DNA from 2 places in the Rhizobium sp. 01T417 genome. Region 1 is predicted to be linked to the other one. Evidence: predicted binding sites of a transcription regulator. Region 1 holds the regulator's gene; the other holds the start of a gene.
The links. The regulator PhoB, encoded in region 1, activates phosphate uptake and scavenging genes when phosphate is short. The targets are predictions, from matches to a motif close to TGTCATNNANCTGTCAT.
Positions count from the first base shown of each region.

Region 1 (5,747 bases):
GAAGCCGCGCATTTCTTCGCGGTCGTTCCTGCTGCAGACTTCTTCTTCGGTACGGTCTGGGATCCGCGCTTTGCTGGTGCCGGCGGCTCGTCCTTCGGGCAATTCGGCCTGATACCGCTGCTGCTAGGCACGCTTTACATCGGCTTCGTTGCGATGCTGGTGGCGGTGCCTGTCGGCCTGTTCGCGGCGATCTACATGGCGGAATACGCGGCCCCCGCGGTGCGATCGATCGCAAAGCCGCTGCTCGAAGTGCTCGCTGGTATTCCGACGATTGTTTACGGCTTTTTCGCCCTCGTCACGGTCGGCCCCTTCCTCCGCGACCTGTCTTCGCAGGTAAACGGCCTCCTTACCGGCAATTATGCGAACTTTATTCAGGCACAGAGCGTTCTGACAGCGGGTATCGTCATGGGCATCATGCTGATCCCATACGTTTCGTCGCTCTCCGACGATATCATCACCGCTGTGCCGCGTGCGCTCCGCGATGGTTCGCTCGGTCTCGGTGCGACGCGTTCGGAGACAATCAAGAAGGTGGTGCTTCCCGCGGCGCTGCCCGGCATCGTCGGCGCGCTTCTGATGACTGCATCGCGCGCCATCGGCGAAACCATGATCGTGGTGCTGGCGGCGGGTGTCGCAGCGCGCATCCAGATCAACCCGTTCGAGCCAATGACGACAGTCACTGTCAAGATAGTCAATCAGCTCACTGGTGATCTGGAGTTCACCTCGCCGCAGACGCTGGTTGCCTTCGCGCTTGGTATCACGCTGTTCTTCATCACGCTTTGCCTCAACATCTACGCGCTCTATATCGTGCGCAAATACCGGGAGCAGTACGAATGACGGATATTGTTTCTCCGGGTCAGGGCGTTGTCGTTTCGAAGGCGCCTGAACGTCGCGACATCGGCCTCAAGCGCCGCTATGCCGCCGAGCGCCGGTTCCGCATCTATGGCATCGCTGCGATCTCCTTTGGCTTGATCTTCCTGGCGGTTTTGCTGACGAGCGTCGTCAGCAAGGGCTACACGGCCTTCCTGCAGACGGCGATCACGCTGCCGATCGAGTTCAGCGAGAAAACCATCGACCCGAACAACAAGCGCGCAACGGATCCGTCCGTGCTGATCGCGGCCAATTATTCGGTTCTCATCCGCGACGCGATGGTCAAGACGCTGAACCTCAATGCATCGAGCCGTCCCGAGGTGCGTGACGCGACCGCTATGATCTCCAAGGGCGCGCCGATCCAGCTGCGCGACATGGTCGTTGCCGATCCGTCGCTCATCGGCAGGACAGTCAACATCACCCTGCTTGCAGACGCCAACGTTGACTCCGCCAACAAGGGTCAGATTGACCTCAAGGTCGACGAGAAGAACCGCAAGGTGAACGACAGGCAGGTTGGCTGGATGAACCAGCTGGCGGAAACCGGTGCGCTGCACAAGAAATTCAACACCGGGCTCTTCGTCAACGGCAACTCCAGCCGTCCCGAGGCCGCCGGTCTTGGTGTCGCCCTGGTTGGCTCGCTTTATCTGATGTTGATCGTGCTCGTCCTTTCCCTGCCGATCGGCGTTGCCGCTTCGATTTACCTCGAGGAATTTGCACCGAAGAACAAGCTGACGGACCTGATCGAGGTCAACATCAACAACCTCGCGGCGGTTCCCTCCATCGTCTACGGTCTGCTCGGTCTTGCTGTTTTCATCAACTTCGCCGGCCTGCCGCGTTCAGCGTCGCTGGTTGGTGGTCTGGTACTGACCCTGATGACCTTGCCCACGATCATCATCGCGACCCGCGCAGCGCTTCGCGCCGTCCCGCCATCGATCCGCTCGGCCGCGCTCGGCCTCGGCGCCTCCAAGATGCAGATGGTCTTCCACCACGTCCTGCCGCTTGCGATGCCCGGTATCCTGACCGGCACGATTATCGGTCTGGCGCACGCGCTCGGGGAGACGGCGCCGCTGCTTTTGATCGGCATGGTCGCTTTCGTCGCGAATGCTCCGGCGACGCCCATGGAGCCTTCGACGGCCCTGCCGGTGCAGGTCTACATGTGGGCCAATGAAGCCGAGCGCGCCTTCGTCGAGCGGACCTCCGGCGCCATTATCGTCCTGCTCCTATTCCTGATCCTCATGAACCTCGGAGCCATCCTCTTGCGTCGTCGCTTTGAGCGCCGCTGGTAAACGGAGTAAACATTATGAACATGTTGACGGAAGCAGCAGTTGAGAAAGCGGTTGATCAGAAGATGAACACCATTCCCTACAAGATGATCGGCCAGGACGTCTCCGTTTACTACGGCGAGAAGCGCGCGCTGTTCGACGTGAAGCTGAACATCCGTGAAAACACGGTGACCGCCCTGATTGGCCCATCCGGTTGCGGCAAGTCCACCTTCCTGCGCAGCCTGAACCGCATGAACGACACGATCGACGGTTGCCGCGTCACTGGCAAGATCACGCTCGATGGCGAAGATATCTACGATCCGGATATCGACGTTGTGGAGCTTCGCGCGCGTGTAGGCATGGTGTTCCAGAAGCCCAACCCGTTCCCGAAGACGATCTACGAAAACGTCGCCTACGGTCCGCGTATCCATGGGCTCGCCAAGTCGAAGGCCGACATGGACCAGATCGTCGAACACAGCCTGCAGCGCGCCGGCCTCTGGAATGAGGTGAAGGATCGCGTTCACGAAGCCGGCACCGGTCTTTCCGGTGGTCAGCAGCAGCGCCTCTGCATCGCCCGCGCCGTCGCCGTCAGCCCCGAAGTCATCCTGATGGACGAGCCATGCTCGGCACTCGATCCGATTGCAACGGCCAAGGTCGAGGAGCTCATCCACGAGCTCCGCGAGAACTACACGATTGTCATCGTGACGCACTCGATGCAGCAGGCCGCCCGTGTTTCGCAGCGCACAGCCATGTTCCACCTTGGCAACCTCGTCGAGGAGAATGACACCGACAAGATGTTCACCAACCCGGACGATCCGCGCACCCAGGACTACATCATGGGCCGCTTCGGTTGATCGGCCGTCTCGGTAGCACTTACGATATTCAAGGATGAGCCCTATGGCATCGACACATATCTTTTCTGCCTACGACGATGATTTGAAGTTCCTGTCCCGCCGTATCTCGGAAATGGGCGGCTTGGCCGAGCAGATGGTCTCGGATGCCGTACGCGCGCTCGTAAACGGCGATACGGCTCTTGCCCAGAAGGTCATCTCGGACGATGTGATCCTCGACCACGCGGAGCGCGAGATCGGCGACAAGGCGATCGTCACGATCGCCCGCCGCCAGCCGATGGCGGCCGATCTTCGCGAGATCATGGGCTCCATCCGCATCGCGGCAGACCTGGAGCGCGTCGGCGACCTGGGCAAGAACACTGCCAAGCGCGTCATTGCCGTACAGAGCGCCGGCGTGCCGCGCAAGCTCGCCCGCGGCCTCGAGCACCTGTCCGAGCTCGCCCTCGTCCAACTCAAGGAAGTCCTCGACGTCTACACGAGCCGTGCTGCCGACAAAGCAAAATCGGTCCGTGAGCGCGACGAGGAAATCGACGCGATGTACACCTCGCTGTTCCGTGAAATGCTCACCTACATGATGGAAGATCCGCGCAACATCACCAGCTGCACGCATCTTCTGTTCTGCGCCAAGAACATCGAGCGCATCGGCGACCACGCCACCAACATTGCCGAAACGATCTACTACATGGCCACCGGTGCCCAGCCGGAAGGCGAACGTCCGAAGGACGATACCGCCAACACCGTCGGCGCAGTCACTGAATAGTCATTCCGCGACCGCGCCCCCAGGAGACCGAAACGAATGATCCCTAAAGTAGCTGTCGTTGAAGACGAAGAAGCGCTGAGCGTGCTTCTCCGCTATAACCTTGAGGCCGAAGGCTTTGAGGTCGATACCATCCTGCGCGGCGACGAGGCCGAGATCCGGCTTCAGGAACGCACGCCGGACCTTCTCATCCTCGATTGGATGTTGCCGGGCGTGTCTGGCATCGAGCTCTGCCGCCGCCTGCGCATGCGGCCGGAAACCGAGCGCCTGCCGATCATCATGCTGACCGCCCGTGGCGAGGAAAGCGAACGGGTTCGCGGCCTCTCGACCGGTGCTGACGATTACGTCGTCAAGCCGTTCTCGACGCCGGAGCTTGTCGCTCGCGTCAAGGCGATGCTGCGTCGTGCCAAGCCCGAGGTGCTCTCGACGCTGCTGAAGTGCGGCGATATCGAGCTGGATCGCGAGACGCACCGCGTTCACCGCAAGAGCCGCGAAGTCCGCCTCGGCCCGACCGAATTCCGCCTTCTCGAGTTCTTGATGGCATCGCCCGGCCGCGTCTTCTCGCGCTCGCAGTTGCTCGATGGCGTCTGGGGTCACGACATCTATGTCGACGAGCGTACTGTTGACGTCCATGTCGGCCGCCTGCGCAAGGCTTTGAACTTTTCCAACATGCAGGACGTCATCCGCACCGTGCGCGGTGCCGGCTATTCGATGGAAGCCTGATCCTTTCAGGCGAGAGCCTGAGAGGTCTTTCCCTTACAACGAAAAACGGGCCCGCGAGGGCCCGTTTTCTTTATTCCTTATCCGGCTTCCGGGTCAGGCGACCCGGTTAGCGGCCTTGCGGCGCTCGTTGACCGGCTGGTAGGCCATGCGCTGATGATACGTGCAATACGGGGAAGAGTCCGGGGACTCGCAACCGCAGAAGTGGAAGTCGTCATTGAGCGGATCGCCGACCGGCCACTTGCAGGTGCGCTCGGTGAGCTCGGTGAGGCCAAGGCGGCGAGAAATCGGAACGATTACATTTGCGGCCGGACGGAAGCGGACTTCCTCCACCGTATCGATTTCGATCTCTTCCTTGAGCATCGTCGCGCCCTGTTGGCGGGTAACGGTGCGTGTGGTGATCCGCGAGGCGTAGTTCGTGGCGCGGGGCGCCGAAGTCGTGCGCTTGGGGGTTCTGACGGTGGTCGTCGAACCGCCGGCCTTGGCACGGCCGGGCAGACTCAAACGATGGACTTTACCAATGACGGCGTTACGACTTACACCGCCAAGTTGTGCTGCGATCTGGCTGGCGCTCAGGCCTTCGGACCACAGCTTCTTCAGTTTTTCAACGCGCTCGTCTGTCCAGTTCATGCCCCTGTCTCCGCCTTATTAGCGTTGGTGTAGGCAGAATCCTTCACCGTTGCCACGGACGTATCCGAGGCAAGAAACGCTTACTCAAATTTTGGTGACTAGTTCCGCCGCATGCAGCCTAGTAATTGAGTTTTAACCTAGTGTGAGGCCGACTCCGTGACAAGAGTCGGTTGAATCTCGGGGAATCGATTTTCAAGTTTTCCCCAACTTGCTGGGCGTGAGAGTCATTTATGCAACATAGTTGTTGATAGGTCGAGCGCCTCGGGATGGCTGCTTGACGCATGCAGCGAAACCTCAGTTTTGTTGACATTGCAGTGCGAAAAGTAAATAGTGCTGCTCGCCGCCGAAAGGCGGCATTTTTAATTTTCCGGACCTGCTTTCCTTAGCCGGAGTCCGGCTGCTGATGATTGCTGATAGGAGATCGCGCCATGGCTGAAGCCGCGCTTTACGACACCTACTCTCGTGCCCCGCTGCGGTTCGAGCGAGGAGAAGGCGTGTGGCTGATCAGCGAAACGGGCGAGCGATATCTTGATTTCGGCGCGGGCGTTGCCGTCACCTCCGTTGGCCACAGCCATCCGCATGTGGTTGGCGCGCTGAAGGAGCAGGCCGACAAGGTCTGGCATCTGTCCAACATCTATGAGATCCCGGGTCAGGAAACAC
Region 1 covers NZ_JBFTQH010000003.1:328,956-334,702, forward strand. Annotated here, with positions in the region: gene pstC (phosphate ABC transporter permease subunit PstC) at 1-834, shown strand, start outside; gene pstA (phosphate ABC transporter permease PstA) at 831-2,153, shown strand; gene pstB (phosphate ABC transporter ATP-binding protein PstB) at 2,168-2,983, shown strand; gene phoU (phosphate signaling complex protein PhoU) at 3,027-3,740, shown strand; gene phoB (phosphate regulon transcriptional regulator PhoB) at 3,777-4,460, shown strand; gene AC1DPR_RS05475 (GcrA family cell cycle regulator) at 4,554-5,087, opposite strand; gene AC1DPR_RS05480 (aspartate aminotransferase family protein) at 5,516-5,747, shown strand, end outside.

Region 2 (5,747 bases), 110 kb from region 1:
AGGAGCTCGGCACGGCGATCCTGCTCGGCCGCGAAGACCTGATCCACCAGACCGCCGAGCGCGCCGGCATCGACCTCAATCGGCCGGGGCTGGAAATCGTCAACGCACGTATCTCCACCCGCGTCGAAACTTATATCGACTACCTCTATGCGCGCCTGCAGCGCAAAGGCTACCTGCATCGTGACGCACAGCGTCTGATCCATCAGGATCGCAACCACTTCGCCGCTTGCATGGTGGCGCTTGGTGACGCCGATGGGATGGTTACTGGTATCACCCGCAACTATTCGACGGCCCTGGAAGATGTGCGCCGCTGCATCGACATGAAACCCGGCCATCGGGTCATCGGCGTATCGATCGCGCTGTGCCGCGGCCGGACGGTGTTCGTCGCCGATACAGCGGTTCACGATATGCCGAACGCCGAGGAGCTCGCCGATATCGCTGTCGAGGCCGCAGGCTTTGCGCGCCGCATGGGCTATCAGCCGCGCGTCGCCATGCTTGCCTATTCGACCTTCGGTCATCCGTCGGGCGAACGCTCCGAGCGTGTGCGCGAGGCGGTGAAAATCCTCGACAAGCGCCGCCTCGATTTCGAGTATGACGGCGAGATGGCGGCCGACGTGGCGCTGAACCGCAAGGTCATGGAGCAGTATCCGTTCTGCCGCCTGTCCGGCCCGGCCAACGTGCTCGTCATGCCGGCCTTTCACTCAGCCTCGATCTCCACGAAGATGCTGCAGGAGCTTGGCGGTTCGACTGTCATCGGCCCGATCCTCGTCGGCCTCGACAAGGCCGTTCAGATCACTTCGATGGGCGCAAAGGATTCCGACATCGTCAACATGGCGGCGATCGCCGCCTATACGGCTGGATCGTGAAATAAAAACGGAGCGGGAGGCATCCTCCCGCTCCGTCTTCCATCTGCTTGAAAGTCAGCTCGCGAAACGACCGGCGTCGGCGCCGTAGTAGTTCAGGTAGCGATCGGAAATGCTGGCGATCGGCAACACGATCAGGACATCCGTCGTATTGAAGGCCTTGTCGACCACGGCGGTCGAACCGACCATGGCGCCGAGGCGCAGGTAACCCTTGATCAACGGCGGCAGTGCCATCAGCGCCCGCTTCGGGTTGACGGCTTCGGCCGGCATCAGATCCATGTCGCGCGCAAGGTGCGGAAGAGCGGCGACGGCCCACTCATCCTTCGCGGCGACGTTGTGATGCAGGAAGGACAGTGCCAGCGCATGGCTTTCCGGGTGGATGCCCGGGAAGGAGGCGCAACCGAACATGGCGCCCATGCCATGCTTTAGCGCATAGGCCCAGTTGCCCTGCCACAGAAGCTCGACCGTGCGCTTGGTGCGGTAGTCGGGCAGCACACAGGAGCGGCCGAGTTCCATGAACCGTTTGTCCGGATGGCGAGCAAGCAGCTCGTCGATGGCGAATTCCGAAGCCGAGTAAAAGCCGCCGTTCGCCATGGCGACTTCCTGTCGCAGCAGGCGATAGGTGCCGACGATCTGGTCCTCGCTGTCACCCTCGATCGAGCGGTCGAGCACGAGCAAATGATCGCAGAACGTGTCGTAGGAATCGAAATCGCGCTTGCGGCGCATGGCCTCCGGCGAAAGCTGTGCCCCCATTTCTTCGACGAAGACGCGGAAGCGGACGGCCTGGGCGGCATCGATCTCGCTGGCCGTTCGGGCAAGGCGAGTTTCGAGATTGCCGATGCGGCCGAGAACGTCGCCTTCCTTTAGCGCAAGCGTGGTCGATGGCCGGGGGGTCTCGGCGACAGCGTCACAGTTGAGGGCGTCTGCTGACATGGCGATTCTCCCGTTGCCGGCTTTTGACACGCCATAAAACACTTATATGCGACAGGAAAGTGACATCATATAGCCGCCATACGCAAGAAGCGTGCCGGTTATTTGATGGCTACCGCGCTTCCGCGCGGCGGGCCGAAAGCGCAGCAACAGCTTGGACTTCCGTCAGCAACCTTATCGGGTCAACCGGCTTTACCATGACGCGGTTTGCACCATTCAGCAAGACTTGTCTACGGGATTCATCGCGCTTGTCGGCGGTGAGCACGAGGATCGGAACAGGCGGAAGATCGAGCCGGCGTTCGTGCCCGCGTAGCCGGCCAAGCATGTCGATGCCGTCGCCTCCTGGCATGGAAAGGTCGCTGATGACAATGTCAGGGCGCACGCTTCCCTCCGACAGCGCGGCGTCGAGCAGCGTCTCGAAGTGCTCGACGTGCTCGACGGTATGACCGGCTTTTTCGAGCATGGCGCGAATGAGCATCGCGTTGATCGGGTCGTCTTCCGCCAGCAGGATACGCAGCCCACTCTGGATTCCCGCTTCCGGAATGGCAACGCTGAAACCGGGCTGGTTATCGTTCAACGCATCGCGCTTCTCCATGCCGCGCATCCGTCCACGCAGCACGTCGATCAGCGATTGCTCGCGCAGCGGCCGTATCAGCCACGCGTCGAATAGGTCGAGCGGATGGGCGTTGCGCTCCTCGGGGTTGACCAGGAAGATTTTGCGCAGTCCCAGTGCCGCGATTTCGCCACGGTCGGCAAGGTGCTCGGCGAACTCCGTCGACATCCGGTGGTCGACGATGATGTCGGTTGGCCTGCGGTCGCCCGCAGCCATGGCGAGCAACATGTCATGGGCGCTCGCACCGTCGGTGACCAGGTGGCAATCGCCGCCGAGCGTTGCGATCGTCTCCGATATCGCTTTGCGCGCCGAACCGGCCGGTGCCAGCAGCAGCACGACGCTGCCTGCAAGCACGGCCTTGTGGCGACTACGGCGTTCCTCCGGAATGGCGATCGGAAAGCGGATGCTGAACTCGCTACCGGCTCCCTTTTCGCTCGTCACCGTAAGTGTGCCGCCAAATTCGCGCATGATGCGGGCGGAGATGGAGAGACCAAGCCCTGTCCCGGCGCTCTTCTCGACCAGCGTTCCGCCCTGCTCGAATTCGCCGAAGATGCGGTTTTGTTCTTCCTCGGTCATGCCGGGGCCGGTGTCGGTGACACTGATCAGCACGTTGTTCGCCTGCAGCGATGCCTGGACGAAAACGCCGCCCGCCTGCGTGAATTTCACGGCGTTGCCGATCACGTTGAACAGGACCTGACGCAGGCGCGCCGGATCGAAGCTCATCATGTCTGGAAGGTCGGAGGATACCGTTGTCCCAATCTCGATGCCCTTTTCATGGGCGCGGTGGGCCAGCATTTCGACGACGCTTTCAAGGAGTTTGCGCAGCGATTCTGCGCGGGGGCGCAATTGGAAACGACCGACCTCGATGGTCGAGAAGTCTAGGAGGTCCTCGACCAGCTGCGTCAGCGCATAGCCGGATTGGCGGATGCCCGTCAGATAGTTCTGCTGTTCCTGCGTCAGCCGTGTCTCGGTCAGCAGATGCGTCATGCCGAGGATGCCGGACAGCGGAGTGCGGATTTCATGGCTGACCGTGGCAAGCAGGCGTGATTTGGCTGCGCTGTTGTACTCGGCCTTCTGCCGGGCCTCCTCGCGGGCTTGTGCGGTCAGCCGTTCGTCGGTGATATCGCGAGCGATGCTCTGCAGCAGGAGCCGTCCGTCGGCGGGGTCGCGGGTAACGACGTCACGCCAGAAAAAGATGCGTTGGCCTTCCGGCGTCGAGATCTCCACCTCGAAGCGATGCGGTGCCGAGCCCGGTCGAAAGGCGATGCCAATCTCCTCACACGTCAGTCCCTCTGGATTGAGCCTGCCGGTCAGCCGACGAAATGCCTCGTTGGCGCCAACGATGCGCCGATCCATGTTCCGTGTGACGGTAATGTCGCCAAGCGCGTCGTGGATCTCCGCAAAGAGAGCCGCCCTCTGGCTCCATGCGGATGAAACGCCGGTGAGGTGTTTCCGCAACGGGCGTTGTCTGGTGGTTGCGAGCATCGCGAGCAGGACAACGAAGGACAGCGCGGCAACGCCGAGCCCCACCGATGGCAGCAGAGGGCCGCCCGCCTGCGCCACGACAACAAGGAGAAAGCCGCCAACAAGGCCGAGACCGCCCAACCACCAGGATAGAAGCTTGCGGCCGACGCGGCTGCGTTGGAATTGCGGTGAAACGAACTCGGCTTGATAGGCAACAATATCCGAGTCCCGCTCACCGTGGCGATGAGCGGTATGCCGCCCGAACGCGGCGGCAAGTCTGTCGTGCAATTGACCGAGACCTTGCATGCCCGCCGGAATAGCATGGCGGCGGTTCCAAATGCCTTCAGCAAACCGCTAAGATTTTAACGGTCTGCGTTTTTAGGTTGTATCAGCTCGTCCAGAATCACGCATCCCGCGCCGATCGTGATAAAACTGTCGGCCAAGTTGAAGACGGCGAACGACCATGTCTCGGTGTGAAACAGGATGTAGTCGATCACATGCCCGTAGAGGAAGCGATCGATCAGGTTCCCGAGCGCGCCGGCGATGATCAGCGCGTAGCCGAGGTGAGCGAAGGTGCGCTGCTTGTTGGTGCGGTGCCAGAGCCAGATGACGAAAGCGACGATGATGAGGCGCATGCCGACGATGAACCAGCCGTCCATGCCCGAGAGCATCGAGAAGGCGACGCCGAGATTGTAGGTTCGGTAAAGCGCCAGCATCGGGAAAAGATGCACCGGCTCCTGCAGTGGTAGGGTGTGGTCGACAACGATCTTGACGATCTGGTCGAGTGCAACGGCGATGACGATGAAGATCAGGATTGGCAGCGGCCGGGCAAGCAGCGTCGGTCGTTCTAGCGTCTGTTCGGTCATTTGGCCTCGTCGAGTGAGAGGAGGTGGCGGCGCGCCTCGAACAGCATGACGGCGCTGGCGACGGCAAGATTGAGCGAGTCGGCACGGCCCTGCTGCGGAATGCGGGCAAGCGCATCGGCTTCCTTGGCAAGATGCTCGGGCAGCCCGGACTGCTCGTTGCCCATCAGGATCACCACCGGCTTCTTCTTGTAGTCGATGGTACGGTAGTCAACTGACCCTGCCAGATGCGTAGCAACGACGGAAGCTCCAGCGTGCTTCTTCCAGGCAATGAATTCTTCCGCCGTGGCGCGTGCAACGGGAACGGCAAACACCGAGCCCATGGTGGCGCGCACCGTTTCGAGCGAGAAGGGATCGGTCGTCTCGCCGACAAGGATGACGCCAGAGGCGCCGGCAGCGTCGGCTGTGCGGATGATCGTGCCGAGGTTGCCGGGATCGCGCACGCGATCGAGGGCGATCCAGGTTTCACCCGGCCTTGGGTGGATCTCGCGCAATGGCTTCCAGCGGCTTTCGAAGATGCCGACCACCATCTGCGGATTGTCGCGACGGGTGATCGAGGAAATCACCTTCTCGCTGACCTCGAGCACCAGCCCACCGGAGGCGACCGTCTTTGCCGCCATCTGCTCGACCAGCGGCTTGCCCTTGGCCGCTTTGGCATAGACAAGCGTGCGGATCGTCCAGCCGAGTTCGATCGCGTCGATGACCAGCTTCAAGCCTTCGGCCATGAAGGTGCCGCTCTGCTCGCGGGTCTTCTTGTCGCTGAGCGCCTTAATGTCCTTGATGATCGGATTGGCGAGCGAGGTAACCTCTTTCACGTGCCCGACCTTATGCGGGCCGTGGCCCCTGTGTTCATGGCTCATTTGGGTACCAACGGGAGAAGAGTGAGGTGGAGAGTGCGCGGCCCGGCGCCTTGCCGTCCAGCCCGGCCTCGCGAAGGACGAGCTCGCCGGATTCGACGACACCGCCGGCCCCGCGCATGGTCTCGCGCATCAGTTCATGGATCGAATAGAAGCT
Region 2 covers NZ_JBFTQH010000003.1:214,129-219,875, forward strand. Annotated here, with positions in the region: gene AC1DPR_RS04885 (NADP-dependent malic enzyme) at 1-866, shown strand, start outside; gene olsB (l-ornithine N(alpha)-acyltransferase) at 921-1,796, opposite strand; gene AC1DPR_RS04895 (hybrid sensor histidine kinase/response regulator) at 1,906-4,176, opposite strand; gene lspA (signal peptidase II) at 4,233-4,736, opposite strand; gene AC1DPR_RS04905 (TrmH family RNA methyltransferase) at 4,733-5,593, opposite strand; gene AC1DPR_RS04910 (class I SAM-dependent methyltransferase) at 5,583-5,747, opposite strand, start outside.
Region 2: the regulator PhoB is predicted to act here: its motif matches at 1,845-1,861, upstream of olsB (l-ornithine N(alpha)-acyltransferase).